DNA from 4 places in the Micromonospora sp. NPDC047762 genome. Region 2 is predicted to be linked to each of the others. Evidence: riboswitches for the same ligand, from Rfam matches in the RefSeq annotation. Region 2 holds a riboswitch; each other region holds the start of a gene.
The links. A riboswitch is a leader RNA that binds a small molecule or an ion and turns the genes downstream of it on or off. The one in region 2 is predicted to bind cyclic di-AMP.

Region 1 (7,292 bases), on a different contig from region 2:
GGTCAGATGCGTCGAGACGAGGTGCGGGATGAGTCATACCGGGAGCTCCGGCGGTCAGCCGGGTCCGCAGCGGACCACCGACGGGGCCACCGCGCTCAGTGAGCCGACCCGGGCGTACGCCGAACTGGTCGCCGGCAACCGGCGCTTCGTCGATGGTGCCCCACGCCACCCCAACCAGGATGCCGGGCACCGGGCCGCGGTGGCCGACGGGCAACACCCGTTCGCGGTGATCGTCGGCTGCTCCGACTCGCGGCTGGCTGCCGAGATCATCTTCGACCGGGGCCTGGGCGACCTGTTCGTGGTTCGCACCGCCGGGCACACCGCCGGCCCCGAGGTGCTCGGCAGCGTCGAGTACGCGGTGACAGTGCTCGGCACCCCGCTGGTGGTGGTGCTCGGTCACGACTCCTGCGGTGCGGTGCAGGCCGCCCGGGAGTCCGCCGCGACCGGCACCGCGCCGAGTGGCCATCTGCGCGCCGTGGTCGACGCCGTGCTGCCCAGCCTGCGCCGGGCCGCGGACGAGGGCGTGGACGACATCGACGGCATCGTCGACATCCACATCGCACAGACCGTCGAGACGCTGCTCGGGCAGTCGCCCGTGCTGGCCGACGAGGTGGCGCGGGGGCGGTGCGCGGTGGTGGGCGTGTCCTACCGGCTGGCAGCCGGAGCGGTACGCCAGGTGGCCGCCGTGCCGGCCGGCTTCGCGACCCCGGCCGAATCGACCGACCCGGCCGCGCCTGCCACCGTCTGACGCGACGAGGGCCGCTCCGCGTCACGCGGAACGGCCCTCGACGGGGATCGGGCGGGTCAGAGCAGCGACATGTGAACGTGGTCGGTGTGGTTCGACGGCCCGCTGTACGAACTCCAGCCGGTGGCCGGGAACCAGATCTGCCGGTTCCAGATCACGTAGTAGATGCCGAGCCGGTCGGCGTTTCGGATGAGGAACGCGGCGACGTTGTTGCCGTACGTCCGGGTGTCGTTGTTGTGCCACGGGGAGAACCCGCTCTTCTGTAGCGACCAGTCGCAGGCGCGGCCCTTCGGGTGCTCCCACGGCCCGCCGGGGCGGTAGCAGCCGACGAACCGGTTGAAGCCGGCCGCCTTGACCTCCTTGTACGCGTGCAGCGTGCGCGGCGTGACGCAGCCGGACGTGGTGGGGTCTTTCTCGCTGCACGACTGGGGCTTCCAGTCACCGTCGGCCGTGCGACCCGGGCCGATCTTCGCGACCTTGGAGGTGGCATCCACCAGGCCGCCGGTGAAACCCTTGCCGCCGACGAGGGAGAGCGCCTTGTCGGCCTCGCTCTTGCGCTTCGCCATCAGGGCGGTCTGCTTCTGCTGCTCGCGTACCTCGGTGTCGAGGGCCAGCTTGGCCTGCTCGGCGCGGGCCTTCACCTCGTTGACCTCGGAGAGCTTCTTCTCGTTGACCATGTTGATCTCGTCGAGCAGCCCGGCGCGCTGGACGAACGAGTCGGGCGCGTCGCTCTCCAGCAGCATCGCGACCGCGCCGATCCGGCCGGTCCGGTACGCCTGGGCGGCGATCTGCCCGACCTGCGGGGCCAACGCGTCCAGTTCGGCCTTGGCGCGGTTGACCTCCGCCGCCAACTCGCTCTGCCGCTTCTTGGACTTGTCCAGCTTGGACTTCGCGGCGGAATAGTCACGGTTGGCCTGCTCGATGACGTCGTTGAGCAGCTTGGGCTCGCCGTCCTCCTCGTGCCCGGACGGTGTGGGGTTCGTCGGGGCGGCGTGCGCCGGGAACGGCCCGGCGAACACGGTCAGTGCGGCGATCACGGCCACCACGGGTGTCAACCAGCGGCGTAGGGGTGCCGTCACAATGTTCCCTTCCGTCGACCGCCGACCGGGTTAGCTGACGGGTTCGGGGCGGAAGTGGCCCCTACCGCTGACGCGGATTCACCCCAGGTACCTGGGTCCCCGGCTCGCCGGTTGGCGATTGGGCGGTGGCACCGCAGGCGCCGCTTCGCGCCTTCATCGGTAACCGGCAGCGAGGTTACCCGAGAGTCGACCGGCTGAGCTATGCCTGGATGCCGACCAAAAGCGTCATTTCGCCATAGCGTTGAGTGACCAGTGACGCGGTTCTCAGGGTGGATGCCCGATCTGGTCACGCTGAGGAGTGTCACCATGCCGTATCCGTGCTCCTGTTCGACTCCGGCCACCGGTCGGTGGCCTCGGATGGGGGTGCGGTCCGCGTCCGGTCCGGCTCGTCGGAGCCGGCCGTTCGCGGTGAGCTGAGTGCGGCCAGTGCCTCGCTGCGGTCCGGCTGGGGCCGGGGCGCGGGAGCGTCGGAGGGAGCCGTGGCATCGGTACCCCCGGCCGCGGTCACCACAGCGGCCAGCCCGGTGGTCAGCGGCACGGCGGCGATCAGGCCGAGGGTGGCGACCGCGCTGCGGACGATCTCCTGCGCGAGGAACTCACTCGTGAGGATCTGCCCGATCGGCCGCGAGTCGGCGGTGAGCAGGAGCAGCAGGGGCAGTGACGCGCCCGCGTACGCCAGCACGATGGTGTTGACAGTGGAGGCGATGTGCGCGCGGCCGACCCGGGTGGCGGCACGGTACAGCTGCAACCGGGTCAGCCCGGGGTTGGCGTTCGCCAGTTCGGTGACGGTGGCCGCCTGGGTGACCGTCACGTCGTCGAGCACCCCGAGCGAACCGATGATGATGCCGGCGAGCAGCAGACCGTGCAGGTCCACGTCGCCCTGGAACATCGACAGGGTGGTGGCGTCCTCGCTGCCGAAGCCGGTGAGGTGGGTCGCGGCCGTGGCGATCGTGGCGAGCACGCCGGTCAGCACCAGGCTGCCCAGGGTGCCGAGCACCGCGACCGACGTCTGTGCGGTGACCCCGTGGGTCAGATAGAGCACCACGAACATGATCAGGGCCGCGCCGACCACCGCCACCAGCAGCGGTGACCTGCCCGCGCTGATGCCCGGCAGCACGAAGGTGAGCAGGATGGCGAAGCTGGCGGCCAGCCCGGCGAGCGCTGCCAGACCCCGCCACCGACCGAACGCGACGATCGCGGCCGCGAAGACCACCGCCAGCCACACCATCGGGGTGCCGCGTTGATGCTCGGCGATGTTCCAGTTGCTGACGGTGGGATCGATCGGATCGGCCAGTTCGACCAGGACGACCTCGTCGCCGACCTCGACCCGGGGTGCGCCGGGCCCGTCGGGCACCGGAGTCCGTACCTGCTGGCCGGCGGTCGGCCCATCGTCCACCCGCACGTCGACGGTGCCGCACCGCCCATCGCCGACCCTCGGTGTGCCCTCGGGGACCGACGGCGCCGGCGGGCACGGCTCGCTCACCACCCGGGTGACAGTGCCGGGGTAGCGCGGCACGTCTGCACCACCATCGGTCTGCGGCGACCCGCCGCGCGGCCAGAGCAGCACCGCGGCCAGCACGGTGGCGACGAAGAGGGGTACCACAGTCACGACGAGGATCCGTCGCACCCGAGGCGGGGCGGACGGAGCGGGGTGAGTGTGGTCGGCGGCCAAGGTGAGACTCCCAACGATCCGGTGCGGAATACGGGTCAGCGGGCCGGGCGGTTCACCGTTGCGGTGGAAACGCGGCGGACGGCGGGGCGGATCGCTGCCTGACGACCGCTTGATCACGGACGGTCAGTGCTCGGCCCGGTCGGCCGGGGGCACCGCCACGACGTGGCGGCGCCGGTGCCCGACTGTGCAGCGGCATTCGGAGGGCCATCGTGGGAGATGCTAGCCAGCCCCTCCGGGGGTTGCAGGTCGTGGCGGAGTGTCGGGCGGCCGAACCGCTCGCGCGGCGGTCTCCGGGGCGGCATGTTGGAGCCATGCCCGCTCCGTCACCGCCCCACCCCGACCGACCGCGACGCGCCGAACCCGTGCCGCACGACAAGCATTCCGGGCACGACAAGCACGCCGGACACGATCCGGCGATGTTCCGCCGCCGGTTCTGGGTCTGCCTGGTGTTGACCGTCCCGGTGGTGCTGACGAGTCATCTCGTGTCGGGCCGGCTGGGCCTGACCGGGGACGTCGTCCCCGGTCGGGGCTGGGTGGGCCCGGTGCTCGGCTCGGTGGTGTTCTGGTGGGGCGGTTGGCCGTTCCTGGTCGGTGCGGTCCGGGAGGTCCGGGACCGGGTGCCCGGGATGATGCTGCTGGTCGCGATGGCGATCACCGTCGCGTACGCCGCGTCCCTGGCGACCAGCGTCGGCGTCTTCGACCTGGACTTCTGGTGGGAGTTGGCCGCGCTGGTCACCATCATGCTGCTCGGGCACTGGCAGGAGATGAAAGCCATCGGACAGGCCCGGGGAGCGCTGGCGGCGCTGGCCGCGCTGTTGCCGGACGAGGCCGAACGGGTGGCGGCGGACGGGCGGGTCGAGGCCGTGCCGGTGACCGGTCTGCGGATCGGCGACGTGGTGCTGGTCCGGCCGGGCGGTCGGGTGCCGGCGGACGGCCGTGTCGTCGAGGGCGGCACCGAGCTGGACGAGTCGATGATCACCGGGGAGTCGCGGCCGGTCGCCCGGTCGACTGGCGACCGGGTGGTGGCCGGCACCGTCGCCACCGACTCGGCGATCCGGGTGCGCGTCGAGGCGTTGGGTGAGCAGACCGCCCTCGCCGGCATCCAGCGGATGGTCGCGCAGGCCCAGGCTTCCGGTGGACGGGCCCAACTGTTGGCCGACCGGTTCGCCGCCGCGCTGTTCTACCTGGCCACCGGCACCGCCGTGCTGACCGTGCTGGTCTGGACCGCGCTCGGTCAGCCCGACGAGGCGGTGGTCCGTGCGGTCACCGTCCTGGTGATCGCCTGCCCGCACGCGCTGGGTCTCGCCATCCCGCTGGTCGTCGCGCTCTCCACCGCGCTCGCCGCACGGTCCGGGATTCTGGTCAAGGACCGGTTGGCCCTGGAGCGGATGCGGACCGTCGGCGCGGTGCTCTTCGACAAGACCGGCACGCTGACCCGGGGCGAGCACGGGGTGACCGACCTGGCGACGGCGTCCGGCGTCGAGCGGAGCGAGGTGCTGCGGATCGCGGCCGGCGTCGAGTCGGAGAGCGAACATCCGTTGGCCCGGGCGATAGTGGCGGCGGCCGGCCGTGGCGGCCCGGCCCGGGCAGCCGGGTTCCGGTCGCTGCCGGGCCGCGGTGTGAAGGCGACAATCGACGGTACGGAGTACGCGGTGGGCGGGCCGGCGCTGCTGCGCGAGCTGGGCCTTTCGCTCCCGGCGGAGCTGGAGGCCGCGACCGGGCGGTGGTCGGCGCGGGGTGCCGCGGTGTTGCACCTGGTGCGGCTGCCCGACGCCGTGCTCGGTGCGTTCGCGTTGACCGACGAGGTGCGTCCGGAGGCCCGGCGCGCTGTCGCCGAGTTGCGTGCCGAGGGTGTCCGAAACATCGCCATGATCACCGGTGACGCCCGGCCGGTGGCCGAGGCGGTCGCCGCCGACCTCGGCTTCCGGCCCGGCGTCGACGAGGTCTTCGCCGAGGTGCTGCCGTCGGAGAAGGACGATCGGGTGGCCGAGCTCCAGCGGCGGGGGTTGGTGGTGGCGATGGTCGGTGACGGGGTGAACGACGCGCCGGCACTGGCCCGGGCGGACGTGGGCATCGCGATCGGCGCGGGCACCGATGTGGCCATCGAGTCCGCCGGGGTGGTGCTGGCATCCTCGGACCCGCGCGGGGTGGGGGCCGTGGTCCGGCTGTCCCGGGCGTCGTACCGGAAGATGCGACAGAACCTGGCCTGGGCGGCCGGCTACAACGTGGTGGCGCTGCCGCTGGCCGCCGGGGTGCTGGCCTGGGCGGGCGTGGCGTTGAGCCCGGCGGTGGCCGCGGTGCTGATGTCGGCGTCGACGATCGTGGTGGCGCTCAACGCTCAGTTGCTGCGCCGGGTCCGTCTCGATCCCGCGCCGGACTGAGCGCGGTCAGCCGCGCTTCATGAGCCGGCCGACCGCCGCCATCATCTCGGTGGCCATCTCGTCGGCCCGACCCTCGGCGGCGCCCTCGTGCATGCAGTGCCGGGCGTGCCCGTCGAGCAGCCCGAGGGCCACCTTGTCGAGGGCGGCCTGGATGGCGGAGATCTGGGTGAGCACGTCGATGCAGTAGCGGTCGTCGTCGACCATCTTCTCGATGCCCCGGACCTGCCCCTCGACGCGGCGGAGCCGCGCGAGCAGCTGGTCCTTGCTGGCGGTGTATCCGCGGATCGGGGTGGGTGCGGTCATACCGACCAGGATAGCGTACCCCCAGGGGGTATGGTACGGTCGGTTCTGTTGAGATACCCCCACCGGGTACCGGTACCACGAAGGAGACGATCCAATGGTCGACACGACGTACCAGGTGCAGGGCATGACCTGCGGGCACTGCGTCAGCGCGGTGAGCGCCGAGGTCGGCGCCATCGCGGGTGTGCGTGACGTCCAGGTCGACCTCGCCGCCGGCCGGGTCACCGTCAGCAGCGACCAGCCGCTGGACACCGCCGCCGTCCGGGCCGCCGTCGACGAGGCCGGTTACGACCTCGTCGACGCGTGATCGGCGGGCCGGCGTGCGTACCGTGACGAAACTGGCCGGGTTCGCCGTCGGCCTGGCGGCGGTGTTCGGCGCCGCCTACGGGATCGGCCGGGTCGTCGACCCCGCCCCGGTCGCCGAGAGCCGGCACGACGATGCCGCCACCACCCCGACGGCGGACGAGCGGGGCGGGACGGGCGATCGGCTGCCCGGCGGGTTGCTCGTCTCCGAACGTGGCTACACCCTCGAACCGGTCGACGCCCCGGCCGACGAGTTCGCCTTCCGGATCGCCGGCCCGGACGGCCGCCCGGTCACCCGGTACGACGTGGCGCACGACAAGCAGATGCACCTGATCGTCGCCCGTCGGGACCTCTCCGGCTTCCGCCACGTCCACCCCGAGCTGGCCGCGGACGGCACCTGGCGGGTCGACACCCCGCTGGCCGGCCCCGGGCAGTGGCGGGCGTTCGCGGATTTCACCCCGACCGGGGGTGAGCCGTTGACCCTGGGCGTGGACGTGACAGTCCCCGGCGAGCTGACCGAACGGCCGTTGCCCGCCCCGACGGCCAGCACCACGGTCGACGGCTACACGGTCACCCTGACCGGTGCGCCGCAGCCCGGTCGGACGTCGTCGCTGACCCTGACCGTCAGCCGGGACGGGCAGCCGGTCACCGACCTGGAGCCCTACCTGGGCGCGTACGGGCACCTGGTGGCACTGCGTCAGGGTGATCTGGCCTACCTGCACGTGCACCCGGACGGGGCACCCGGCGACGGGCGCACCCGGCCCGGTCCGGCCGTCACCTTCCTCGCCGAGGTGCCCTCGGTCGGCAGCTAC
Region 2 (7,292 bases):
GGCACGTCGGCGATCTCCTGCCGGGAGCCGTCGCGGCGATCGTGCACGTACCCGCCGCTGCCGGAGTCACGGACCACCACCTTGAGGTCCACACCCTCGCTGACCAGCAGTGGCTCCAGCACCTGGCCGATCTCACCGCCGAGGGCGGCGCAGAGCACCACGTGGACTCCGAGGGAGAGCACCATCCGGGCCTGCCAGACGCCCTGCCCGCCGGGGTGCAGGTGCAGCTCGGGGTGGTCGTTGGGCTGGTCCACCATCACCGTCAGCTGTGGGGTGGGCGCGAAGACCATCACGTGCCCACTCATCGGTCGTCGCCGTTCATGCTGGCCGCCCTCCGGCACCTTCGGGATATTTCGTACTAACCGACCTTAATGGCGCAGGTGGTGGCAGGTCGTCGCATCAGCCCGGTCCGGCGCGGCGCTGAGGGTCAGTGGGGCGTTGCCAGCCAGACATAGGTACGGGACGATCGGGCGACCAGACGACGGCGGGAGACGGTGTGCTCAGCAGCGATACCTTCAGCTACACCGTCCAGGCCCGGTGCTCACCCGCCGAGGCGGCAGCGTTGCTCAGCGACCTGACCCGGCAGGGCGAGCTGCATCCGCTGATCGTGCGGGTTCGCCGGGTACCGCCCCGGCCCGGCGCCCATGCGAGCTACACGATCAACGACCGGTTGGCGGCCGGTCCGCTGCGCTTCCGGACCACCTACCACGCGGACGTGCTGATCAGCGAGGCCGACGAGATCGTCATGGTGGCCCGCCAGTGGCCGGCCACCACGGTGCGAAACCACACTCGACTACGCGCCGAGCCGGACGGCCTGACCCGCGTCGACGTCGAGATCACCCTGACCGCGCCGAGGCCCCTGTTCCGCTACGCGTTCCGCCAGGCCCAGGCCGCTCACCTCGCCCTGGCCACCCGGCTGGGCGCCGCCCTAGACCGCACCACCAACACCCCGCCCCCCAACCCCTGACCCACCCCGCCCCGTGGCCGACCCCGTGCGGCGCCCCTCGGCGCGCCGATCTTGCACTTTCGGCTGTCGATATCAGTGGGATGAAGCCATATGTCGGCGCAGCAAGTGCAAGATCGCGGGCGCGTAGGGCGGGCAGGGCGGGCAGGGCGGGGTGTGGGGGCGTTAGATCGGGGTTGGCGTGCTGTTGCGGGTCGGGCGGGTGGTGGGACGTCGGCCCCACGGCTTGTAGGTGGAGAGCACTGTCGCGATGACCATCAGGCTGGTCGACACCGCCGGCGCGATGACCAGGTCAGCGCGATCGCGGGCGGGCAGGGCGGCGCCGACCGCTCCGGCGTGACGCAGATTCGGGGTGAGCAGGAACAGCACCAGCCCGACCATCACCGTGGTGAGCACGAGCTTGACCAGCACCCAGCGGTGGCGCAGCAGGCCCCATGGGGTGAGCAGCGAGCTGGCGACTCCGATCAGCCAGACCAGGACGCTCAGCGGCGCGAACAGCACCGTGCCGACCAGGGCCGTGACCGGATAGACCACCGCCGGGTCGGCGCCCCGCTGCACGGCGACGCCGAGGGTGAGCAGCACCAGGTCGGCGCCGAGCCAGCCGAGCGAGGTGACGAGGTGCAGGGTGAGCAGCGCCTTGCGGGTGGTGGGTCGGATCCGAGGCATACCGCGATGCTGCCCGCCGGCCGCGGCCGGGTCGTCCGACGAGCGACGACATCAGGGGTACGCCCGGTGACGTAGCCCGGCCCCGGACGCACGTGATGCCTGTGAGCATCAGTGGCTCACAGGCATCACGACGCGTGGGTCAGTAGACCGACAGGTGTACGTGGTTGGTGTGGTCGGTCGACGGGGTGCCTTGCGCCCCGCTGTACGACTTCCACCCGCTGCTGGGCAGCCAGATCTGCCTGTACCAGATCACGTAGAGCACGGCGAGCCGGTCCGCGTTGCGGATGAAGTACGCGGCCAGGTTGCTGCCGTACGTCTTGTCGCCGCCGGTGGCGTTGCCGCCGAAGCCGTTCTTCTGCGCCGCGAAGTCGCAGGCCCGGCCCTTCGGGTGTTCACCCGAGCCGCTGGGGCGGTGGCACGAGACGTACCGGGTGAATCCCGCGGCCTTGGCCTGGTTGAGCGCGTGCAGGGTGCGCGGGGTGATGCAGCCGTTGGCCGGCGTGGGGTCGTTGACGCTGCACGACTCGGAGGGCCAGGAGCCGTCGGAGTTGCGCGGTGCGGCCTTCGCGTTGGCGCTGGAGGTGCCCCGGTTGGAGCCGGCGTCGGCAGTGGTCTGCGGCTTGGGCGTGGTGGCCACGGTCAGGGCCCGTTCGGCCTGCTCCTTGCGCTTGGCCATCACCGCGACCTGCTTGCGCTGTTCGTTGATCTCGCCGTCCAGGGCGACGCGGGTGCGGTTGGCCTTGTCCTTGGTGTCCAGCAGGTCGCGCAGCACCCGGTCCTCGTTGGCCGCCACCGCGTCCAGCGCGGCCGCCCGGTCCATGAAGCCTTCCGGGGTGTTGCTGTTGAGCAGCGCCGACACCGCACCGAGCCGGCCGGTGCGGTAGGCGACCTCGGCGATCTCGCCGACCTTGCCGTTGCGCTGGTCGATCTCGACCTCGATGGTCTTCAACTGGGTGCCGAGCTGCTTCTGCCGTTGCACTGAGGTGTCCAGGGCGCGCTTCGCGTCCAGGTAGCCCTTGCTGGCCGCCTCAAGCTGGGCCCGCAACGCCGGGGTGCCGCCCTCCTCGTCGGAGTCGGGTGCGGCGGCCCGCAGGCCGGTCGGGGGTGCGGCCGAGGCGGTGCCGGCCGGAAGCGCGACGCCGAGGGCGAACATCGCGACGATCAGGGCCGCCAGTCGGGCGGCGGGTGGTCGTGCTGGTGCCACTGCGCATGTCCTTCCGTCAGCCGCCGACCGGGTTAGCTGACGGGTTCGGGACGGAAGATCCCTACCGCTGACGCGGATACACCCCAGGAACATGGTTCCCCGGTTCGCCCAGGTGGGCGATTAGGCGGCGACCGCCACCGGCGCCGGGAGGGCGCCGCCTGGTGACGGCCGGGACCGAGCCTACCGGTGCGGGTGGGGCCGCTGCAGCCGATGTGACGGACGGTGCGTGCGTCACCACGGAAATCGACGAACCGGTCACCATTCGATGGAGCCGCAGGCTCCAGAAGCGGCGCCGGGCTCGATCTGCAAGGTCGCGTGTTCGATGCGGAAGTCGTCGTGCAGGGCCGTACGTGCCGCGGTGAGCACCGCGCCGACCTCCGCGCCCGGTGCCATGGTCAGGTGGGCGGAGGCCACCTCCATGCCCGAGGTGAGCGTCCAGACGTGCAGGTCGTGCACCTCGACGACACCGGGGACGGCGGCGAGCCGGTCGTGCACGGCGGTCACCTGGAGGTGCTCCGGGGCGGCCTGCACCAGGATGCGGATGGCGGCGCGGGCCAGCCGCCAGGTGCGCGGCAGGATGAACACGCCGATGGCGACCGCGACCAGAGGGTCGGCCCACCACCAGTCGGTGACGGTGATGAGCAGCGCCGCGCCGATGACGCCGACCGAGCCGAGCAGGTCACCGAGCACCTCCAGGTAGGCGCCCTGGAGGTTGATGCTCTCCCGGGCTCCGGCGCGCAGCAGCGCGAATGCGGCGATGTTCGCGAGCAGGCCGAGCACGGCCACCGCGAGCATCGGGCCGGCGATGACCTCATGCGGGTCACCGAAGCGGCGGATCGCCTCGACCACCACGTAGATCGCGACGCCGGAGAGCAGGACGGCGTTGGCCAGCGCGGCGAGCACCTCGAGCCGGTAGAGCCCGAAGGTGCGCTGCGGGTCGCCGGTGGCCCGCCGGGTCGCCGTGATGGCGGCGAGCGCCATCCCGATGCCGAGCACGTCGGTGAACATGTGCCCGGCGTCGGAGAGCAGGGCGAGCGAGCTGGTGTGCAGTGCGACCACCGCTTCGACCACCATCAGGGTGGCGAGCAACCCGAAGGCCGCCCAGAGCCGACCTCGGTGCTGGTGTGCGGCATTGGCGACGGACCCATGGTGGTGGTCATGACCTGCGCCCACGAGAACCACCTTCCGCCGCTGGTCGGGACCCGGTCAAATGTATGCTCACATCGCTATGTGTGCAAGTGTACGGGCAGGGCGTGCCGCCTGCGGCAGTCCGCACACGTCAGCCGGTCGGGTCGATGGTGGTGAGACGCTGGGTGGCCCGGGAGAGCGCCACGTACAGAGTGCGCACCCCGGCGCCCGGATCCGCCCGGATCTCGCTCGGGGCGACCAGCACCACCCCGTCGTACTCCATGCCCTTGGCCTCCAGGCTGGTCACCACCTGCAACCTGGGCGCGCCGAGCGCGCCCAGCCAACCGGCGACCTCGTCCCGGCGGGGGACCGGCGTGATCACCCCGACCGTGCCCTCCACCTCGGCCAGCAGGCCGGCGGCGGCCTCCACGGTCGCGGTCTCCAAGCCCGTCGCGGGCACCACCAGCTCCACCGGCTCGACCCCGGTGGAGCGGACGGCGGTCGGCAGCGGCAGGTCCGGGTAGAGCCGCCGGATCTCCGCCGCCGCCACCGCGAAGATCTCCGCCGAGTTGCGGTAGTTGGTGGTGAGCGTGAAGTCGTGTCGCTTACGCCGGCCCAGCGCCTGGTCGCGGGCCCGGGTCAGCTCCTCCGGATCGCCGGTCCACGCGGTCTGCGCGGGGTCGCCCACCACGGTCCAGGAGGCCAGTCGGCCGCGTCGACCGATCATCCGCCACTGCATCGGCGAGACGTCCTGTGCCTCGTCCACCACCACGTGCGCGTAGTCCCGGTAGTCCTCGGGGCGCTCCCGGGCCGCCGCGCGGGCGGCCCGTTGCCGTTCACCGAGGGTGCTCAGCTCACGGACGCCGCCGGCGAGGTGGAACGGGTCGCGTCGCGCGCGGGCCGGCTGCGCGGGCTTGCCGAGCAGCGCGTCCAGCTCGTCCAGCAGTGCCACGTCGGCGATGGTCAGCCCGGCCGAGTCCAGGTTCCGGTACGCGGCGTTGAGCAGCCGGATCTCCGCCGAGGAGAGGATCCCCCCGGCGTACCGGCGCAGCCGGTCCGGCTGCGCCAGCCAGCCGAGCACATGCCGGGGGTGCAGCCGAGGCCACCACGCCTTGAGGAACTCCCGGAACTCCGATCGCTCGGCGATCTCCGCCTCGAAGGCCGGTTGCTCCGGCAGCCGACCGCTGCTCAGCTCACGGGCCTGCGCCCAGAGCGCGGCGAACACCCCGTCGAAACCGGCCCGGCGCACCTCGTTGCGCCGTGCGCCGCGTTGCAGCGCACGGTCCCGGATCCGGTCCAGCGCGACCCGGTCCAACCGCAGCAGCGTGCCCCGGTAGAGCAGCCGCAGCTCACCCGGGCCGCCCGGCACCGCGTCGCGGGCCGCCCGCTCCAGCACCCGGCGCATCCGCAGCGAGCCCTTCACCGCCGCCACCTCGGGCGGGTCGGGGCGGGTGGCCGTCATGCCCGGGAAGAGGGTGCCCAGCGAGTGCAGGGTCGCGGTGTCCTCACCGAGCGACGGCAGTACGGAGCCGATGTACTCGACGAACACCGACGACGGGCCGACCACCAGGATGCCGCCGCCGGCGTAGCGGCTGCGGTCGGAGTAGAGCAGGAACGCGGCCCGGTGCAGGGCGACAGCGGTCTTGCCGGTGCCGGGGCCGCCCGCGACGATCGTCACCCCGGAACCCGGCGAGCGGATCGCCTCGTCCTGCTCCCGCTGGATGGTCGCCACGATGTCGCGCATGCCCCGGCCGGTGGCCTTGGACAGGGTGGCCAGCAACGCGCCGTCACCGACGATGGTCATCCCCTCCGGGGCGGCCGTCGGGTCCAGCAGGTCGTCCTCGATCCGGGTGACCCGCTCGGCGCGGGACTGGATGGTGCGGCGCCGCACCACGTCCAGCGGCTGCGCCGGGGTGGCCTGGTAGAACGCGGCGGCGGCCGGCGCGCGCCAGTCGACGACAAGCGTGACGGCGTTCTCGTCGCGGATCCCCAGTCGCCCGACGTGCAGTACCTGACGGTCGCGCAGGTCCAGTCGGCCGAAGACCAGCCCCTCGTGCTCGGCGTCCAGGGTGTGCCGCCGCTGCGCGGCGTGGAAGACCATCGCGTCGCGCTCGACCAGTGCGCCGTGCGTGCCCACCCGGGCCATCCGGTAGCCGTCACGCTCGGCGCGTACGGCCGACTGCCGCAGCTCGGCCAGTCGGGCGTACACCCGGTCGAGGTGTCGTTGCTCGACGGCGATCTCCTGCTCCAGGCCGGTCTGGTCGGTCAACGCACGCTCCTTCAGAGGTCGCCGGCAGGCGGCGGAAACCGCGCGGGCCAACGGAGAAGAGTACGGCCCCGGAGCGGACCCGCCGCGCCCGAGGTGCGCGAACGTGCTCAGGCACCCGTCTCGGCGGGGGCCGCGCCACGGTGGGCCGGCGGTGACGCGCCGAGGTGGGCCGGCGACGATTCGGCGATCGCCCGTCGTACGACGCCGGTGAGCGCGGCGTTCACCTCGTCCGGGCGTTCCATCATCAGCATGTGCCCGGCACCTGGGCAGACGGTCAGCTCGGTGGCCGGCAGAGCCGCCGCGATCGACTCGGCGCACGGCGGTGGGGTCAGCCGGTCCCGGTCGCCGACCAGGGCGGCGGCCGGCAGGTGGGCCAACGCGGCGAGGGTGTCCAGGCGGTGCTGGGTGCCGATGGAGGCGCGGAACCCGCCGATCGAACGCAGCGAGGCCCGGGCCACCGCCGACGTCACCAGGCGGATGTCGGCCGGCTCGCAGCGGTCACCGAAGAGCATCCACCGGATGCTCGGTCGCAGCGCGTTCAGCAGTGCCCGGGGAGCACGCCACGAGCCACACCGGGCCAGCACACCGGCGCCGGTCGTCTCGGCCAGCCGGATCAACCGGGCGATCCGCGGCGAGAGCCCGTAGACGGTGTGCGTGTGCCCCTCGGCGGTGGTCGAGACGAAGACCAGGCCGGCGGTACGGGCGGCGAAGTGCGCGGGGTGGCGGTGGGCGTACTCCATGATCGTCATGCCGCCCATCGAGTGCCCGACCAGCACCACCGGGCCGCTCGGGGCGACCGCGTCGATGACCGCGGCCAGGTCGTCACCCAACTGGGCCAGGGTGGCCGTGGGCAGCGCCATGCAGCTGGACCGGCCGTGCCCCCGCGCGTCGTAGGCGACCACCCGCACCGCATCGCCGAACTGCGGCGCGGTGAGCGCCTCGACCTGCCGGTGCCAGGCGCGCCGGTCCAGCGTCCAGCCGTGCAGCAGGATGGCGGTGACCTGGGCGTCCGTCGGACCCGTCGCCTCGACGTTGAGCCGTACACCGTCCGGCAGGCCGAC
Region 3 (7,292 bases), on a different contig from region 2:
GAGCTGGCACGGGCCGGCCCGAGCGGTCACCGGCCGCACCTGGGGTGGCTGCCTGGAGGTCATCCAGTGGATCCTGACGGCGGGACGCTTCCCGTTCCCCCCGGAGGTCCTGAACGGCGGGGTGCTGATCATCGAAACCTCGGAGGAGCTTCTCCCCGCCCGCGAGGTCGGCTGGATCGTCCGATCACTGGGTGAACGCGGTCTCCTCAGCGCCGTCGACGCCGTCCTGGTCGCCCGTCCGCCGGTCTCCGACCACACCCGTCGACCCCCGGCCGCAGATCGGGCGCGACTTCGCGAGCAGCAGCGCGACACGGTCGTCGACGTGGTGACCCGCTACAACCCCGAGGCGGTCGTCTGCCTCGGGGTGCCGTTCGGCCACACCAAGCCACAATGGATTCTTCCGCATGGTGGCCCGGTAACCGTCGATGGCGTGGAACGTCGCATCTTCGCCGACTACCGGTAGAGGCCGTCCGGCAACGTGGCCTACGCCCGCCTCACCGAGCGGCCGTCCTTCCTCGCTGCCCGAATGCGGTCCCGAGACTGAGAACGGGCGCTTACCCACCACGCCTCCTACTGCCCGACCTCTGGGGGGTGCGGGCCTCCTGGCGGGTGGTGAATCCAGTGGACCGGCACCGACCGTGGCGGAAAGCTGTGGGGATGGAACCGACACAGACGGCGCTCATCGTGCCGATACCCGAGGCCGAGGAGGCGGTGGGCCCCTTCCGGGCATCGCTCGACCGGGCCGCCGGATGGGGGGTGCCAGCGCACGTGACCGTCCTCTACCCGTTCCTGCCCCCGCAGCAGCTCGATGAGCAGGTCTTGGCCGTACTGCGCGAGACCATTGCCGGGATCCCTCGGTTCGACGTCGCACTGACGGACGTCGGCTGGTTCGGTGACACGGTCGTCTGGCTTGCTCCGCAGCCAGCTCGCCCGTTCCGGGAGCTCACCTCGGCCGTGTGGCAGCAGTTTCCCGAGGCGCCCCCCTATGCCGGGGCGCACAGCGATGTGGTGCCGCACCTGACCATCGGTCACGACGCCGCCAAGCCCACGCTGAACCACGCCGCAGAAACCATCTCCACGTACCTGCCGATCAACGCGGCCATCGACAGAGTCAGGCTCATCGCCGGAACACCGGACATCAGCCCTTGGCGCACCGTCTTCGAGTTCCCGCTTGGCACCACACCACCTGCGCCGGCTGGCACGGCAGTCACAGCGGCCAGGGCCTCGATCGGGGAGCGGGTGACGGGCGACCGTCACGTCAGCTAACCAGGTGACCGACGTACTGACTGTGAATCAGCAGAAGGCGCGCGGGGCAGGGCGGTACATCCGTTGTCGGGTGCCGCTCCTGACGTGCAACCACCCACGGCAAGCGCAAGAAGCGATTGGAATGGATGAAGGCCCAGGTCGGGAACATGTCCTGACCTGGGCCTTCATCGTGGAGCGGGTGACGGGAATCGAACCCGCACTGTCAGCTTGGGAAGCTGATGTTCTGCCATTGAACTACACCCGCAAGCGGCACCACTGTACCCGAGTCATCGAGCCCGTGCACCCAGGCACCCCCGGTGACCGCAGGTGTCCGCGGACCGTGCCGCTCGGGTCGGCCGGGGTGATCGACTCGGTTTCCTGGAAGTCGGGGCATCCGGAGCGCCGGGATACCGCGGTTTCGCTGAAGTCGAGTGGATCATGCGGGAGTGGCGGCTCGCCGGGCGTGGCGGGCGTACGCATCGGTGCCGGCTCCGTCACGACGGAGCCGGCACCGATGATCTTCCGGTCGTGTGGTCAGGCGGCCGTGCACTGCACGTCACGGCTGAGGAGGGTCGGGCGCGTCTGCGGGACGGCGAGGGGCGCTGCCACCGCCGACTGGGCGTTTGGGTCGAGCCAGACCCGAACGGCCGGCCGGCTCGGCCCGAGACCCGGAATGCCCGCGATGTGCTGCTCGCGGCGGGTGAGCATGGCCACGTCGACGGTGAACTCGAAGAGCCGCCAGTCGACCTGCGGCTCGGCCCGGGCGCTCTGCGCCAGCTGCGCCACCCGGATCGGATCGGTCACCGGGCGGGCGTGACCTGCCACGTACGCCTCGTCGTCGCTCTCCTCCGCAGGGAACGAGTGCAGCGCGTAACGGCCGTCACGTTCGAGGTCGCGGCGCTTGGGCGAGTCGATGATGAAGCAGAACAGCCCCTCGGCGGTGATGACCGGGGAGACCGGATGGACGCGGGGCCCACCGTCGGCACGGACCGTGGCCAGATAGCCGAAGCCCGGCCCGTACTGCTGAAGGAGAACGCGGATCCCGTCGGCGAGTCGGGGCTCGTCGGCGGCGAATTCGGACCAGGAAGCCATGTGGGCATTCTATCGAACAAATGTACGAGCAGCGACCTCGACGCGCTGGTCCAGCACCGAATCCGGCCACTTTTGGCAACGCGGCTATGGTGGTCCGATGCTGCTCTCCGACCGTGACCTGGTCTCCGAGATCAAGGCCGGCACGCTGGGCTTGGAGCCGTTCGAGCCCACCCTGGTCCAACCCTCCAGCATCGACGTCCGACTCGACCGGCTGTTCCGGGTCTTCAACAACCACCTCTACACCCACATCGATCCGGCCATGCAGCAGGACGACCTGACCTCGGCGGTCGAGGTCCCCGACGGCGAGCCGTTCGTGCTGCACCCGGGGGAGTTCGTGCTCGCCTCGACGCTGGAGGTCATCTCCCTGGGTGACCAGCTCGCCGGCCGGCTGGAGGGCAAGAGCTCCCTGGGCCGGCTCGGGCTGCTCACGCACTCCACCGCCGGTTTCATCGACCCGGGCTTCTCCGGTCACGTGACGCTGGAACTCTCGAACGTGGCGAACCTGCCGATCACCCTGTGGCCGGGCATGAAGATCGGGCAGCTCTGCATCTTCCGGCTCTCCTCGCCGGCCGAGCACCCGTACGGCTCGGTGGTCTACGGCTCGCGCTACCAGGGCCAGCGGGGGCCGACACCCAGCCGCGCCTGGCAGCACTGGCGCACCTGGCCCACCCGTTAGGACCAGAACGACGAGGGCCCGCCGCGAGGAGATCGCGACGGGCCCTTCGGTCACACTGGGTCAGCCTGGACGGCCATAGCTGTGGATCGGGCCGTCGTCGACCTTCTTCATCTTGACCGGTTGACCGGCCTGCGAGGCGTGCACCACCCAGCCGCCGCCGACGTACATGCCGACGTGGTGGATGTCGCTGTAGTAGAAGACCAGGTCGCCGGGGCGCAGGTCACCCTTGCTGACGTTCTTGGTGACCCGGCTCTGCGCGGCGGCGTTGTGCGGCAGCGACACGCCAGCCTTCGCCCAGGCGGCCAGCATCAGCCCGGAGCAGTCGTACGAGTTCGGACCCTCGGCACCCCAGACGTAGGGCTTGCCGATCTGCGCGCAGGCGAACTTGACCGCGGTGCCCGCGGCACCGCCGGGGTAGCTACCCGGGCAGGGCGCCGGGCGCAGCGGACCGCCGCCGCCGCTGCCGTACACCTTCAGGCGCAGCTTCTGCAGGCGGTCGATCTCGTCGTTGATCTGCTTCTTCTTCGCCGCCAGCTGAGCTTCCGTGCGGGTCAGCTGGGCCACCATCTCGTCCAGTGGCGCCTTCTGCGCGGCCAGTTGGTCGCGCAGGTCGGCCACCTGGCGTACGTCCTTCTGCTGGTCGTGCGCGAAGCGGTCGAGCATTTCGAGCTGGCCGACCACCTCGCTGGGCGACCGGCTGCCCAGCATCGCGTTGACGGTCGAGACGTTCTCACCCATGTAGGCGCGTACGGCAAGGGCGCTGACCTTGTCCATCGCGGCGTCGACCTGGCGCTCGAGCGGAGTGATCCGGGCGGCCAGGGCGTCTGCCTGCTTGCGCTTCGCGGCGAGGTCGATGCGGGTGGCGTTGTGCCGTTCGATGATCGGTTCGAGCTTGTTCCAGTCGGCGTCGATCTGGCGCTCGATCTCGGCGACGGAGGGGTCGGCGTGGGCCGCCGTGGCGCTGCCGGTCAGAACGACGGCGACGCCGGCCAGCGCGGCGAGTGCGGTGGTGAAGCGGGACCAGCGTGGGCGCGGCACGATCGACGCCGGGCCGGCTGATGCCGACCGCTCGGACGACGGCCGCGGGGCATGGAGTGCCACCGGGGTTCCGTACTCCTTCTTCCTGACCGCCTACCGGGTTAGCTGACGGGTTCGGGCGGGAAGTCGGCGCCCTACCGCAGTGGCTGCGGATTCACCCCGAGGGACCTGGGTCCCCGGTTCGCTCGGAAACGACTCGGCGGTGTCGGTCCGTTACCGCCCGGGGTGGGCGGAGCTGCTGTCGGGCCGACAAATGACCAGAGTAGAGACGCCCGTTACCGATCCGCAACCCGTGCGGCCGTGACACTCCGTACGGATTGGACGAGGTCACCGACCGTGTGTGAAGAATTCTTTCCGTACACTTCGATAGATGGAAAGGTATTGACGCGAGCTCCCGGACGGCGCGATGGTGACCTGACCTCACTCCGCGAGAATCTAGGGGGTTCGATGCACCATCCAACCCTGTCGACCGGCTGGCGCGCACTGCTCGCCGCCACCGTGGTCGCCGCCGCGACAACGGTGCCACTCTCCGCCGGCCCGGCCGCCGCCGCGCCCACCACCGACCGCCAACAGCAGTACGCCGACGCGGCCACCGAGTACGGCGTACCGGCCGTCGTGCTGCTCGGCGTCTCCTACCTGGAGTCCCGTTGGGACACCAACGCCGGCACACCGAGCACCAGTGGCGGCTACGGCCCGATGCACCTGACCGACGTGCGGCACGTGGCCGCCCTACCCGGACGCGCTCACCACGACGCCGGCGCCGAGGACCCGCGCGGCGACGGCTCCCGGCCGGCCCGGGTGCCCGCGCCCCGACCGGTTGAGGCGCCCGCCCCGTCCACCGCCGCGTTGCAGACCGTCGACGCCGCCGCCGCGCTGACCGGCGCCGCCCCCGAGGCACTGCGTACCGACGCGGGCCTCAACATCCGGGGTGGGGCCGCGCTGCTGGCCGCGTACCAGAGGGATCTGGGCGCGCCGGTCGGCGCGGACACCGACCCGGCGGCCTGGTACGGCGCTGTGGCCCGCTACTCGGGCGCGGACAGCGCCGACGCCGCGGCGGCCTTCGCCGACGAGGTCTTCACCACCATCGGCGCGGGCGAAGCCCGGGTGACCGACGACGGCCAACGGATCACCCTGCCGGCCCGGACGGTGCGGCCCGAACGTTCCTGGCTGGACCGGCTGGGCCTGCGCCGGCTGGCCCGCCCGGACGGGGTGGAGTGCCCCCGCACCATCTCCTGCGAGTGGATCCCGGCGCCCTACGAGGCGTTCGGCGAGGGGGACTACGGCAACCACGACCTCTCCGACCGGCCCGCGCGGCAGAAGATCGAGTACATCGTCATCCACGACACCGAGGCGAGTTGGGCCACCACCCTGCAACTCGTCCAGGACCCGACCTACGTGAGCTGGCACTACTCGCTCCGCTCGGTCGACGGGCACATCGCCCAGCACGTGAAGACGAAGGATGTCGGCTGGCACGCCGGCAACTGGTACGTCAACGCGAAGTCGATCGGGTTGGAACACGAGGGCTTCGCGGCGCAGGGCACCTGGTACACCGAGGCGATGTACCGGACCTCGGCGAAGCTCGTTCGGCACCTGGCGCTGCGGCTGGGCATCCCGCTGGACCGCCAGCACATCATCGGCCACGACAACGTGCCCGGCACCATCCCCTCGACAGTGCGGGGGATGCACTGGGATCCGGGCCCCTACTGGGACTGGACGCACTACTTCGACCTGCTGCACGCCCCCCGACTGGACACCGGCACCCCGGCCACCGGGCTGGTCCGGATCGACCCGGACTACACCACCAACCAGCCGGCGTTCACCGACTGCGTCACGGTGGGCGTGCCCTGCGCTCCGCGCGGCTCCTCGTCGGTGGTGCTGCGCAGCGCGCCGTCCACTGACGCGCCGCTGGTCAACGACATCGCGCTCCGCCCGGACGGCAGCCCGAACACGATGGCCGTTTCGGACCACGGGGCCCGGGCGTCCGCCGGGCAGACGTACGCGCTGGCCGGCCGGCAGGGCGACTGGACGGCGATCTGGTACCTCGGGCAGCGGGCCTGGTTCCACAACCCAGCGTCCGCGCCGACCGCCAGTTGGACCGTCGGAGTCGTGGCGACGCCGAAGCCCGGAAGAGCCACCGTTCCGGTCTACGGACGGGCGTACCCGGAGCAGTCCGCGTACCCGGACGGGGTGCCCTACCAGGCGATCTCCCCGCTCCAGTACACGCTGGCCGCCGGGCAGCGGTACGCCGTCGGCGCGGTGCTGGCCGGCGAGTACTACCGGGCCAGCACGTTCGACGGCTCCTCACCCGGCGACTGGACGGTCATTCGCGGCAAGAATCGGTACGCGCAGATCCAGTTCGGCCACCGGATCATGTACGTCGACCTCGCCGACGTGCAGCTCTTACCCTCCCCGGTGGGGGCACCCCGCTGAGAACCACGACGGCCCCCGGTCGGTGACCGGGGGCCGTCGTGTCGCGCGAGGTGGATCAGCCAGGTCTGCGGAACCCGGCGACGGGCATGGTGGTGATGCTGGACACCTGCACCGGTTTGCCGGCGCGTGGCGCGTGCACCATCTGGTTGTTACCCAGATACAGCCCGACATGACTCAGGCCGGAGAAGAAGAACACCAGGTCACCGGGGCGGGCGTCGGCGCGCGAGATGGCCTTACCCTCGTTCCACTGGTCACCGGTGTGGTGCGTCAGGTAGATCCCGGCCGCCTTGTAGGCGTACTGGGTCAGCCCCGAGCAGTCGAACGAGTTCGGCCCGGTGGCACCCCAGACGTACGGCTTGCCGACCTTGCCGCAGGCGGTCTTGATCGCGGTGCGGGCCGCCGCACTGAACACGCCGTTGATGGTCGGGCAGGCCGCCGTCTTGACGGTGGTCTTGGGCATCGACGCCTCGAGCTGCTTGATCTCGGCGTCGATCTGCTTCTTCTTGGCCGCCAGATCGTTCTGCTGCTTGGTCTGGGTGACGATCAGCGCGTCCAGCTTCTGCTTCTCGCCGTCGTACTTGGCCCGCACGGCCAGCACGCCCTCGACCTCCTTGCGCTCCTGCGAAGCGAGCCGGTCGAGGATGGTGAGCTGCTCGGTGAGCGTGTCCGGCTTGGCGCTGACCAGCAGCGCACCGATGTCGTGTGACGGGCCGGAGATGTAGTAGCGGGAGGCGAGGTCGCCGACCCGGTTGAGCGCCAGCTCGCTCTGCAGCGCCAGCGGCTCGATCTTCTTCTGCAGGTTCGCCGACTT
Region 4 (7,292 bases), on a different contig from region 2:
CCCGTTCAGCCGTTCCAGCACGGGCACCCACGTGGAGCGGGCCGAGGACGTCGAGGCCGCGCTGACGACCGCCTTCCAGGCCACCGGCCGGATCGACCACGTGGTGGTCACCGCCGGCATCCTGGAGAAGGGCGCCCTCGCCGAGATGGACGAGGAGACCATGGACCGGCTGCTCCAGGTCAACTTCGTCGGCCCGGTGACCATCGCCCGCCAGGCCCTCCCGTACCTCCAGCAGACCAAGGGCCAGTTGCTGCTCTACACCTCCAGCTCCTACACCCGGGGCCGGGCCCGCTACGCGCTCTACTCGGCCACCAAGGCCGCCCTGGTCAACCTCACCCAGGCGCTCGCCGACGAGTGGGCCGACGTGGGCGTCCGCGTCAACTGCATCAACCCGGAGCGCACCGCCACCCCGATGCGGACGCGGGCCTTCGGCGAGGAGCCGGAGCACACCCTGCTCGCCGCTGAGGCCGTCGCCCAGTCGTCGCTGGACGTGCTGATCTCCGACCTGACCGGTCAGGTGATCGACGTACGCCGGGCACCCGGTGACGGGCCCACGCCGAGCGTGCCGGCACAGTCCGGGCCGGGTCGGGTCGAGGCACCGGCCGGCGCGACGTCCGCCAACTGACGCCGACGGCTGCGGAACCACGAACGGAGCGACATGCGCGGCGACCTGGTCCGAAAGCTGGCCGCCCGGTGCCTGACCACCGGGTTGGCCGTGCTGGCCTTCGTCGTGCTGGCTTTGACCGGCGCGACCGGCTGGGGGCTGGCGTTGGCAGTCGCCGCGCTGGCCGCCTCGGCCGCCGAGCAGCGGATCCGGCCCGGCGCCGACCTGGTGGCGGAGACCGCGTTGATCGCCGCGGCGATCCTGGTCGGTTACTCCCGGCGGCTGGACGACGGGCTCGACCTCGCGCTGGTCGCCACCGGGCTGGTCCTGCTGGGTCTGGTGCTGCTGGTGGGGCCGCTGCGCACCGCCGGCGGTCTGGAGATCCGGACGGCCAACCTGCCGGTTCGCGCCTGGACGCCGCTGATCGCCGACCGGCTCGGCACGGCCCTGCTCGGGCTGCTCGCCGCCCTGGCGCTCGCCGCCGCGCTCGCCCTGCCGGCCGGTGTGGCCCTGACCGCCAGCCTGCTGGTCGGGGCGGGCGCCGGTGCGGTCGCGCTGGACCTGGCCCGGCGACGGTTCCGGCCACGCGCAGGTGGCGGGTCGGTGGCCGCCGCGCTGCGCCGGCACCAGCCGGAGTTCCTGCTCTACTTCTCCGCGCCTCCCGGCTCGGAATACCAGGTCACCATGTGGCTGCCGTACCTGGAACGGATCGGCCGACCGTTCCTGGTCGTGCTGCGTGAGCCGGAGTTCCTGGCCCCGATCGCGGCGGCCACCGACGCGCCGGTGGTCTACTGCCCCACCCTGGCGGCGATGGACCAGGCGTTGGTGCCGAGCCTACGGGCGGCCTTCTACGTCAACCACGGTGCGAAGAACAGCCACTGCGTCCGCTTCACCCAGCTCACCCACATCCAGCTGCACCACGGCGACAGCGACAAGGCGCCGAGCGCCAACCCGGTGTCGGGGATCTTCGACCGGATCTTCGTGGCCGGGCAGGCGGCGATCGACAGGTACGCCCGCGCCGGAGTGCAGATCCCGGCCGACAAGTTCGTCGTGGTGGGTCGTCCACAGGTCGAGTCGATCGAGGTGCGCCCGGAGCCCGCACGAGGGTTGGCGCACCCGACGGTGCTCTACACGCCGACCTGGACCGGGCACCACGCCGACGCCGACTACTGCTCGCTACCGGTGGCCGAAGGCCTGCTGCGCCGACTGTTGGAACGCGGCGCGACGGTGATCCTGCGAGCCCACCCGTACACCACGCAGAACCCGGCCTCGGCCCGGCAACTGGGCCGCCTGACCGAACTGCTCGTCGCCGACCGGGCCCGCACCGGCCGCCAGCACATGGTCGGCGCGGCGGCTCGGGAGCTGAGCCTGACCGAGTGCGTCAACTCCGCCGACGCGCTGGTCTCCGACGTGTCCGGAGTGATCTCGGACTTCCTCTACTCCGGCAAGCCGTACGCGGTCACCGACATGGGCGACGAGGGCGACCGGTTCGTGGAGCGGTTCCCGCTGGCCGGGTCGGGTTACGTGCTGCGTCGGGACATGTCCAACGTGGACGAGGTGCTGACCGCCCTGCTGGACACCGACCCGCTGGCCGAGGCCCGCTGGGCCACCCGCCGCCGCTACCTGGGTGACTTCCCGGCCGAGTCGTACGCCGAGGCGTTCCTGGCCGCCGCCCGCCGGGAGCTGGCGCCGGCCGAGGCGCTCACCGCGACCGCACCGGCATAGCCGCTCAGCGGTACGGGTCCAGCAGCGCCAGCACCGCCGCCGGGTCCTCCACGTGCGCGTTGTGTCCGAGACCGGGCAGCGTGGCGACCGGTACGCCGTACTCCTTGAGCTGTTCGTCGGTGACCATCGGGTCGTTCTCCCCGCGCGCCAGCACCACCGGCACGTCGGTCGCCGCCAGCAGCACGGCCAGATCGGGCTCGCCGACGGCGAAGGCGGCCGGGTCCATGGCGAGGCGCCACCGGCCGTCGACCTGGCGCAGCCCGGCTTCCACCACCGGGTGGTCCGGCGGGACCAGACCGGTGAGCCCGGCGACCCGCAGGTAGCGGCGAGCCGCCTCGGTGCGGGTGGCGAACCAGCTCACCGGTCGGACGGCGAGCTCGGCGGCGCGGGTCAGCTCGGCGGGTGACCAGAGTGCCTTGATGCCCAGCCCGACCACGGCGTCCACCGGCGTTCCGGCGTCGCGGGCGGCCAGCGCCAGGCCGACCACCCCACCCAGCGAATGCCCGAGCACGACCAGCCGGTCGTCGGGGACGAGGGCCCGCGCGATCTGCTGAGCGAAGCCCGCGAAGGAGTACGAGGGCAGCGGCGACGCCCAGCCGTGGCCGGCGAGGTCCGGTGCCAGCCACCGCCCGGGCCAGTGCTGCTCAAGGTACGGGGCCCAGGGCAACCACACGTCCCCGGTCGTTCCCATGCCGTGCAGCAGCAGCAGGACCGGCCCGCGGCCGGTGTGACCACCCGTTTCATCCACCACGGCCGCAGTCTCCCACGGTTCACGGTCGGGTACGAGGGCCGTCGATGGCGGGCCGGGCGGACAAACGCCGCGGGCGCCGGCCCCTTGTGGGAGACGGCGCCCGCGGCGGTCAGGGTGCCCGGGTCAGGCGGAGTAGCCCCGGCTGGTGATCCAGTTGGCCAGGTCGATCGTGGTGATCCAGTACGACGGGTCGGCCGGGTTCGCCGAGTCGGCGATCCGCACGGTGCGACCGTTGTCCTTGTAGCCCACCACGGCGATGTAGTGCCCACCGCCGTAGGAGTGCCACCCGCCGTTGGTGTCGACGGCGTCCCCGACGACGTTGGCCACCACGCCCCGGCCGTCGGTGACGGCCTTCACCACGTCGGCCTGGAGCCGGTCCATCTGGGCCGGGCTGGGCGCGCCGGGGAACATCCGGGTCCGGTACGGGGAGCCCTTCACCTCGGCGTTGAGCACCCGGGTGGTGTCCGCGGCCGAGTTGGTTCCCATCTCGGTGGTGCCCAGCTCGGCGCCGAGCTCCTCCTGGGTGCGGTCGATGCCGGCGGCGCTGAGCGCGTTCCGGGTGGCCGCCGGGCCGCAGTTGTAGTAGGTGTTCTGCGCCTCGTAGTCGTAGTCGAGCACCTTCGTCGCGGGGGGCTTCGGCGGCGTCGGCTTACGGGTGAGGTCGGGGTTGCTCTTGGCCTTGGCGGCGGGCGACGCGGCGCTGGTGGCCGGGGCGGCCGTGGTCGGCGCGGCGCTGGCCGAGGGGGACGCGTCCCGAGCCTCACTGCGGGAGGCGGCGACGTCGCTGCGCATCTCGGCGACGGTGGTCGCGGTGCGCTGGCCGGCCGGGGCGTCGTCGGCAGTGGTGAGCAGGGCGCCGGTGGTGGTGGCGATCGCGAGGGCTGCGGCGGAGGCGGCGACGATCTGGTACGGGCGCTCGGTGGCGAGGCGACGGAGCTGGCGCTGCAGGGTGTGCTTCACGGGGTCCTCCACGGATCGGGGGGAGAGCGGCACACCGGGGCCGGACCGGTATCCGGGCAGGCGCCAGCGCGCGGACCGTGGTCCGCGGGTGTGAACCGCTCAGGGGAACGCCCGGATCGGCCGGGCGGGAAAGGCGATGACCCGGGGGTCAGCTCACCGTCACGCGACGAATGAGCGGGTGCACCGCCGCGCCGTGGAGGCGAGGGAACAACCGAGGGGTGGAAAGGTGCTGCACGAGGATGGGACTCCTTCCGACACCGCCTACCGGGTTAGCTGACGGATTCGGGCGGGAAGACGCCCTACCGCGGGCCGTGGCTCGCGGATTCACCCCGGACTTACTGGTGGGTCCCCGGTTCGTTGATCACGATTAAGCGGGTCGATGCGGCGTCGCGTCTTGCGATCGGTTACCGCACCGGACGGGACGACACTACTGGCGTCTCAACGCCCTGCCAAGCCAGGTTCACCTGCGTAAACCCCAATTGGCGCCACAATTTCTGCGCGTAATGCCGATGATGTGACTCGATGGGACAACCAGTTACGGCGACGCCTACGGGCGACAACCGGACAGGCCGCAAAGAACGCGGCCACAATCGCGGGAACAATCCCGTCGATCGCGCCGGACGTCCGATTTTGCGATTGGGTGACCGGCCTCACATAACGGATTGGGCTCAACCCACCCGGGCCGGGCGCCACAGTGCCACGACGGCGGGACGCAACGCCCCGGCGACCGTGCGGCGGGCGGGGACCGGGGTCGGGCGGAGCCGGGCCGCCGCCGCGTACGCCTCCTCGGCGAGGGCACGGGCCGACTCGGCGGCCAACTCCGCGTCGCGCCAGGCGACCCGCTCACGATCGGCGGCCACCTGGTAGTCGGTCGACCGCGCATCCCGGATCACCCGGCTGATCAGCACCTCCTGCTCGACCGGGTGTCGCCGGGGATCCCAGCCGCGCCGGTGCCCGAACACGTCGCCGAGCTGCGCCATGGTCAGGTCGCCCCGCCAGTACGCCGCCATCGCCGCCCGGTGCAGATAACGTTCCCGGGCGGCGTACTCGGCGGGGGTGTGCGGGGTCTGCGGGGTGGGCAGTGCCCCCGCGCCAGCGAAGCGACGCGCGGCGGCGTCCGCCTCGTCGTACCCGATCCAGGCCTGCTCCAGCTGTTCCTGAGCGGCCAGCCAGGCGGCACGCCGCCGCTTGGCCGTGGTGGCCGCGCGGGCCGCGGCAACGGCCACCTCCTCGGCGTAGCGGCGCCTGTCGACGGCCTCGGCGGCGGCCAACTCCTGGGCAGTGGGCCCGGCCGGGACCGGGTCGCCAGTCGGCCGGGCCCGTTCGGGGCGGGCGGCCAGCACGGTGAGCAGGCCCAGCGTCAGCAGGAACAGCGTCGACCAGATGGCGGCGGCCCGCGGCACCTCGGTCACGAACTGGTAGAAGACGACGGTCTCCATGGTCGGCACCTCGGGGAGAGAGCAGTGCGATGGAAAGCCGCGCCGACCAGCGGGCCACGGCGGGCCACGGGTCGGCGGGTCAGGGAGCGGGTGGGTCGACAGGGCGCGGCGGCGGGACGGTCGTCCCGGTGGCTCAGCGCCCGGGTGGGGCCCGGGAAGCCCGACCGCTCGCACGGTCGGCGAGGAGCAGCCGGTCAGATTCGGCCGCGCTGGCCGGCGGCACGCCGGCCGCGATGGTGCCCTGATCGCCGGGGAGCGCCACCGGCGCGTCGACCGACCAGGTCGGGACCGACTCCTCGGTGGCTTTCGCCGGGGCCGGACGGGCTGCGCTGTGTGCCCCCGACCCGATGGCGTCGGCACCATCGTCGCCCTGCGCACGGCCGGCGTTGATGACGGTTGACCCCGTTGGCGCGGCGTGTCGGCAGGAGGCCGCCAGCGAACCGGCGACAGTGGTCGGCACCACGCTCGACGTGGGCCCCGTGCCGGGCGTCGACGTGGCGGCCGTGGCCGGGCCTGCGCCGAGCGCCAGGGCCGCGACGACGGCGAGGCTGGTCAGCACCCGAGTCGCCCAGCGCGCCACCCACCACAGCGGACAGGTGAACGCGACCGGAAGCACGTCCCCACGCTACGCCTCGCGCCGACCCGGGCGCATCGACCACGGGCGTGTCGGATCACGCCGCGCCGACCCCTTTGACCAGGGTGGACGCCGTCAGCGCAGGTCGACGTACGGTGATCGACCGCCGGCCTGACCGACCTCGCGGGCAGGTCCGTCGACCTCGCCGCGGGCGATGCTCGCGGGGTCTCGCGCGTCGTCGTCGCCGGCCGTGCGTTGTCGCGGGACGGGTGCTGGACGATCCGCGCGGCGCGGCGCGAGCCGGCGCATCATCGGGGTTTCGACGAAGCGGTGCAGCAACCCGGCGAGGATCAGGTTCGCCGCCAGGAAACCGAGCACCACGGCCGGGCCACGCCAGCCTCCGAAGCCGATCCCCCAGGTTCCGCTCCAACGCAGCACGCTCGTCATCACCAGCACGTGCACCAGGTAGAAGGCGAACGAGACCTCACCGAGCCAGACCAGCGGCCGGGACCGCCACGGCGAGCGCCGACCCCGCACGTCCGCGTCCGCGGCGGCGGTGATCACCAACAGGTACGCGACCGCGAGCAGCGTGGTCCACAGCTCGGCGCGGATCCACTGCGCGGCCACCACCCAGGTGACCAGGAAGATCCCGCTGGCCACTGTCAGTTTGGGACCGCGCCAGAGCCCCCGGCGCATCAACTCGGCCGCCACCGCGCCCAACCAGAACTCCAGCGACCGCACCGGCGGGAAGATCTGGGTGAACCACCAGCGGCTCACCTCCGGCACCAACTCCTGCGCCGGCCAGAGGGCGAGGATCAGCAGCGGCAGCGCGACGATCAGCGCCCAGAGCAGCTTCGGCCGGGCCCGGCGCAGCAGCGGCAGCGCCAGCGGCAGGCAGAGGTAGAAGAAGAACTCGCAGGACAGCGACCAGCTGACGGTGTTGATGCTGTAGAACCAGCCCGGGCGGGGGTCCCACGCCTGCAACAGCAGCAGGTTCTCCAACGCCGCCGCCGGCAGGACCGGGTCGGCGAACCACCAGGCGACCACCAGCGTCGCCACGAACAGCACCAGGTGGTTCGGGTAGATCTTGGCGATCCGTCGCCGCCAGAACGTACGCCGCGAGTCGCCCTCGCGGGCCGACCAGACCAGCACGAAACCGCTGAGGATGAAGAAGAACTGCACCCCGGAGAGACCGAGGGTGAACAGCGCGTCGATGACGGCCTTGTAGTCCGGCTCGGC

Region 1: linked by a shared signal. The riboswitch ahead of ACGF3C_RS01660 (hypothetical protein) and the one ahead of ACGF3C_RS15935 (coiled-coil domain-containing protein) in region 2 are both predicted to bind cyclic di-AMP.
Region 3: linked by a shared signal. The riboswitch ahead of ACGF3C_RS04145 (NlpC/P60 family protein) and the one ahead of ACGF3C_RS15935 (coiled-coil domain-containing protein) in region 2 are both predicted to bind cyclic di-AMP.
Region 4: linked by a shared signal. The riboswitch ahead of ACGF3C_RS12320 (C39 family peptidase) and the one ahead of ACGF3C_RS15935 (coiled-coil domain-containing protein) in region 2 are both predicted to bind cyclic di-AMP.

The regions. Positions count from the first base shown of each region.
Region 1 covers NZ_JBIDCQ010000001.1:340,833-348,124, reverse strand. The annotation lists gene ACGF3C_RS01665 (carbonic anhydrase) at 29-748, shown strand; gene ACGF3C_RS01660 (hypothetical protein) at 805-1,824, opposite strand; cyclic di-AMP (ydaO/yuaA leader) riboswitch at 1,829-1,959, opposite strand; gene ACGF3C_RS01655 (YibE/F family protein) at 2,126-3,496, opposite strand; gene ACGF3C_RS01650 (heavy metal translocating P-type ATPase) at 3,808-5,877, shown strand; gene ACGF3C_RS01645 (metal-sensitive transcriptional regulator) at 5,884-6,180, opposite strand; gene ACGF3C_RS01640 (heavy-metal-associated domain-containing protein) at 6,275-6,484, shown strand; gene ACGF3C_RS01635 (hypothetical protein) at 6,498-7,292, shown strand, end outside.
Region 2 covers NZ_JBIDCQ010000004.1:417,065-424,356, reverse strand. The annotation lists gene ACGF3C_RS15950 (PfkB family carbohydrate kinase) at 1-305, opposite strand, end outside; gene ACGF3C_RS15945 (SRPBCC family protein) at 497-967, shown strand; gene ACGF3C_RS15940 (hypothetical protein) at 1,130-1,630, opposite strand; gene ACGF3C_RS15935 (coiled-coil domain-containing protein) at 1,770-2,834, opposite strand; cyclic di-AMP (ydaO/yuaA leader) riboswitch at 2,840-2,971, opposite strand; gene ACGF3C_RS15930 (cation diffusion facilitator family transporter) at 3,090-4,007, opposite strand; gene ACGF3C_RS15925 (HelD family protein) at 4,114-6,231, opposite strand; gene ACGF3C_RS15920 (alpha/beta hydrolase) at 6,339-7,292, opposite strand, start outside.
Region 3 covers NZ_JBIDCQ010000001.1:838,297-845,588, forward strand. The annotation lists gene ACGF3C_RS04120 (LD-carboxypeptidase) at 1-463, shown strand, start outside; gene ACGF3C_RS04125 (2'-5' RNA ligase family protein) at 658-1,266, shown strand; tRNA gene ACGF3C_RS04130 (tRNA-Gly) at 1,437-1,510, opposite strand; gene ACGF3C_RS04135 (pyridoxamine 5'-phosphate oxidase family protein) at 1,780-2,337, opposite strand; gene dcd (dCTP deaminase) at 2,435-3,013, shown strand; gene ACGF3C_RS04145 (NlpC/P60 family protein) at 3,074-4,114, opposite strand; cyclic di-AMP (ydaO/yuaA leader) riboswitch at 4,128-4,263, opposite strand; gene ACGF3C_RS04150 (N-acetylmuramoyl-L-alanine amidase) at 4,499-6,481, shown strand; gene ACGF3C_RS04155 (NlpC/P60 family protein) at 6,537-7,292, opposite strand, start outside.
Region 4 covers NZ_JBIDCQ010000003.1:318,723-326,014, reverse strand. The annotation lists gene ACGF3C_RS12335 (bifunctional cytidylyltransferase/SDR family oxidoreductase) at 1-625, shown strand, start outside; gene ACGF3C_RS12330 (CDP-glycerol glycerophosphotransferase family protein) at 659-2,329, shown strand; gene ACGF3C_RS12325 (alpha/beta fold hydrolase) at 2,334-3,080, opposite strand; gene ACGF3C_RS12320 (C39 family peptidase) at 3,204-4,052, opposite strand; cyclic di-AMP (ydaO/yuaA leader) riboswitch at 4,284-4,424, opposite strand; gene ACGF3C_RS12315 (hypothetical protein) at 4,709-5,479, opposite strand; gene ACGF3C_RS12310 (hypothetical protein) at 5,613-6,095, opposite strand; gene ACGF3C_RS12305 (acyltransferase) at 6,189-7,292, opposite strand, start outside.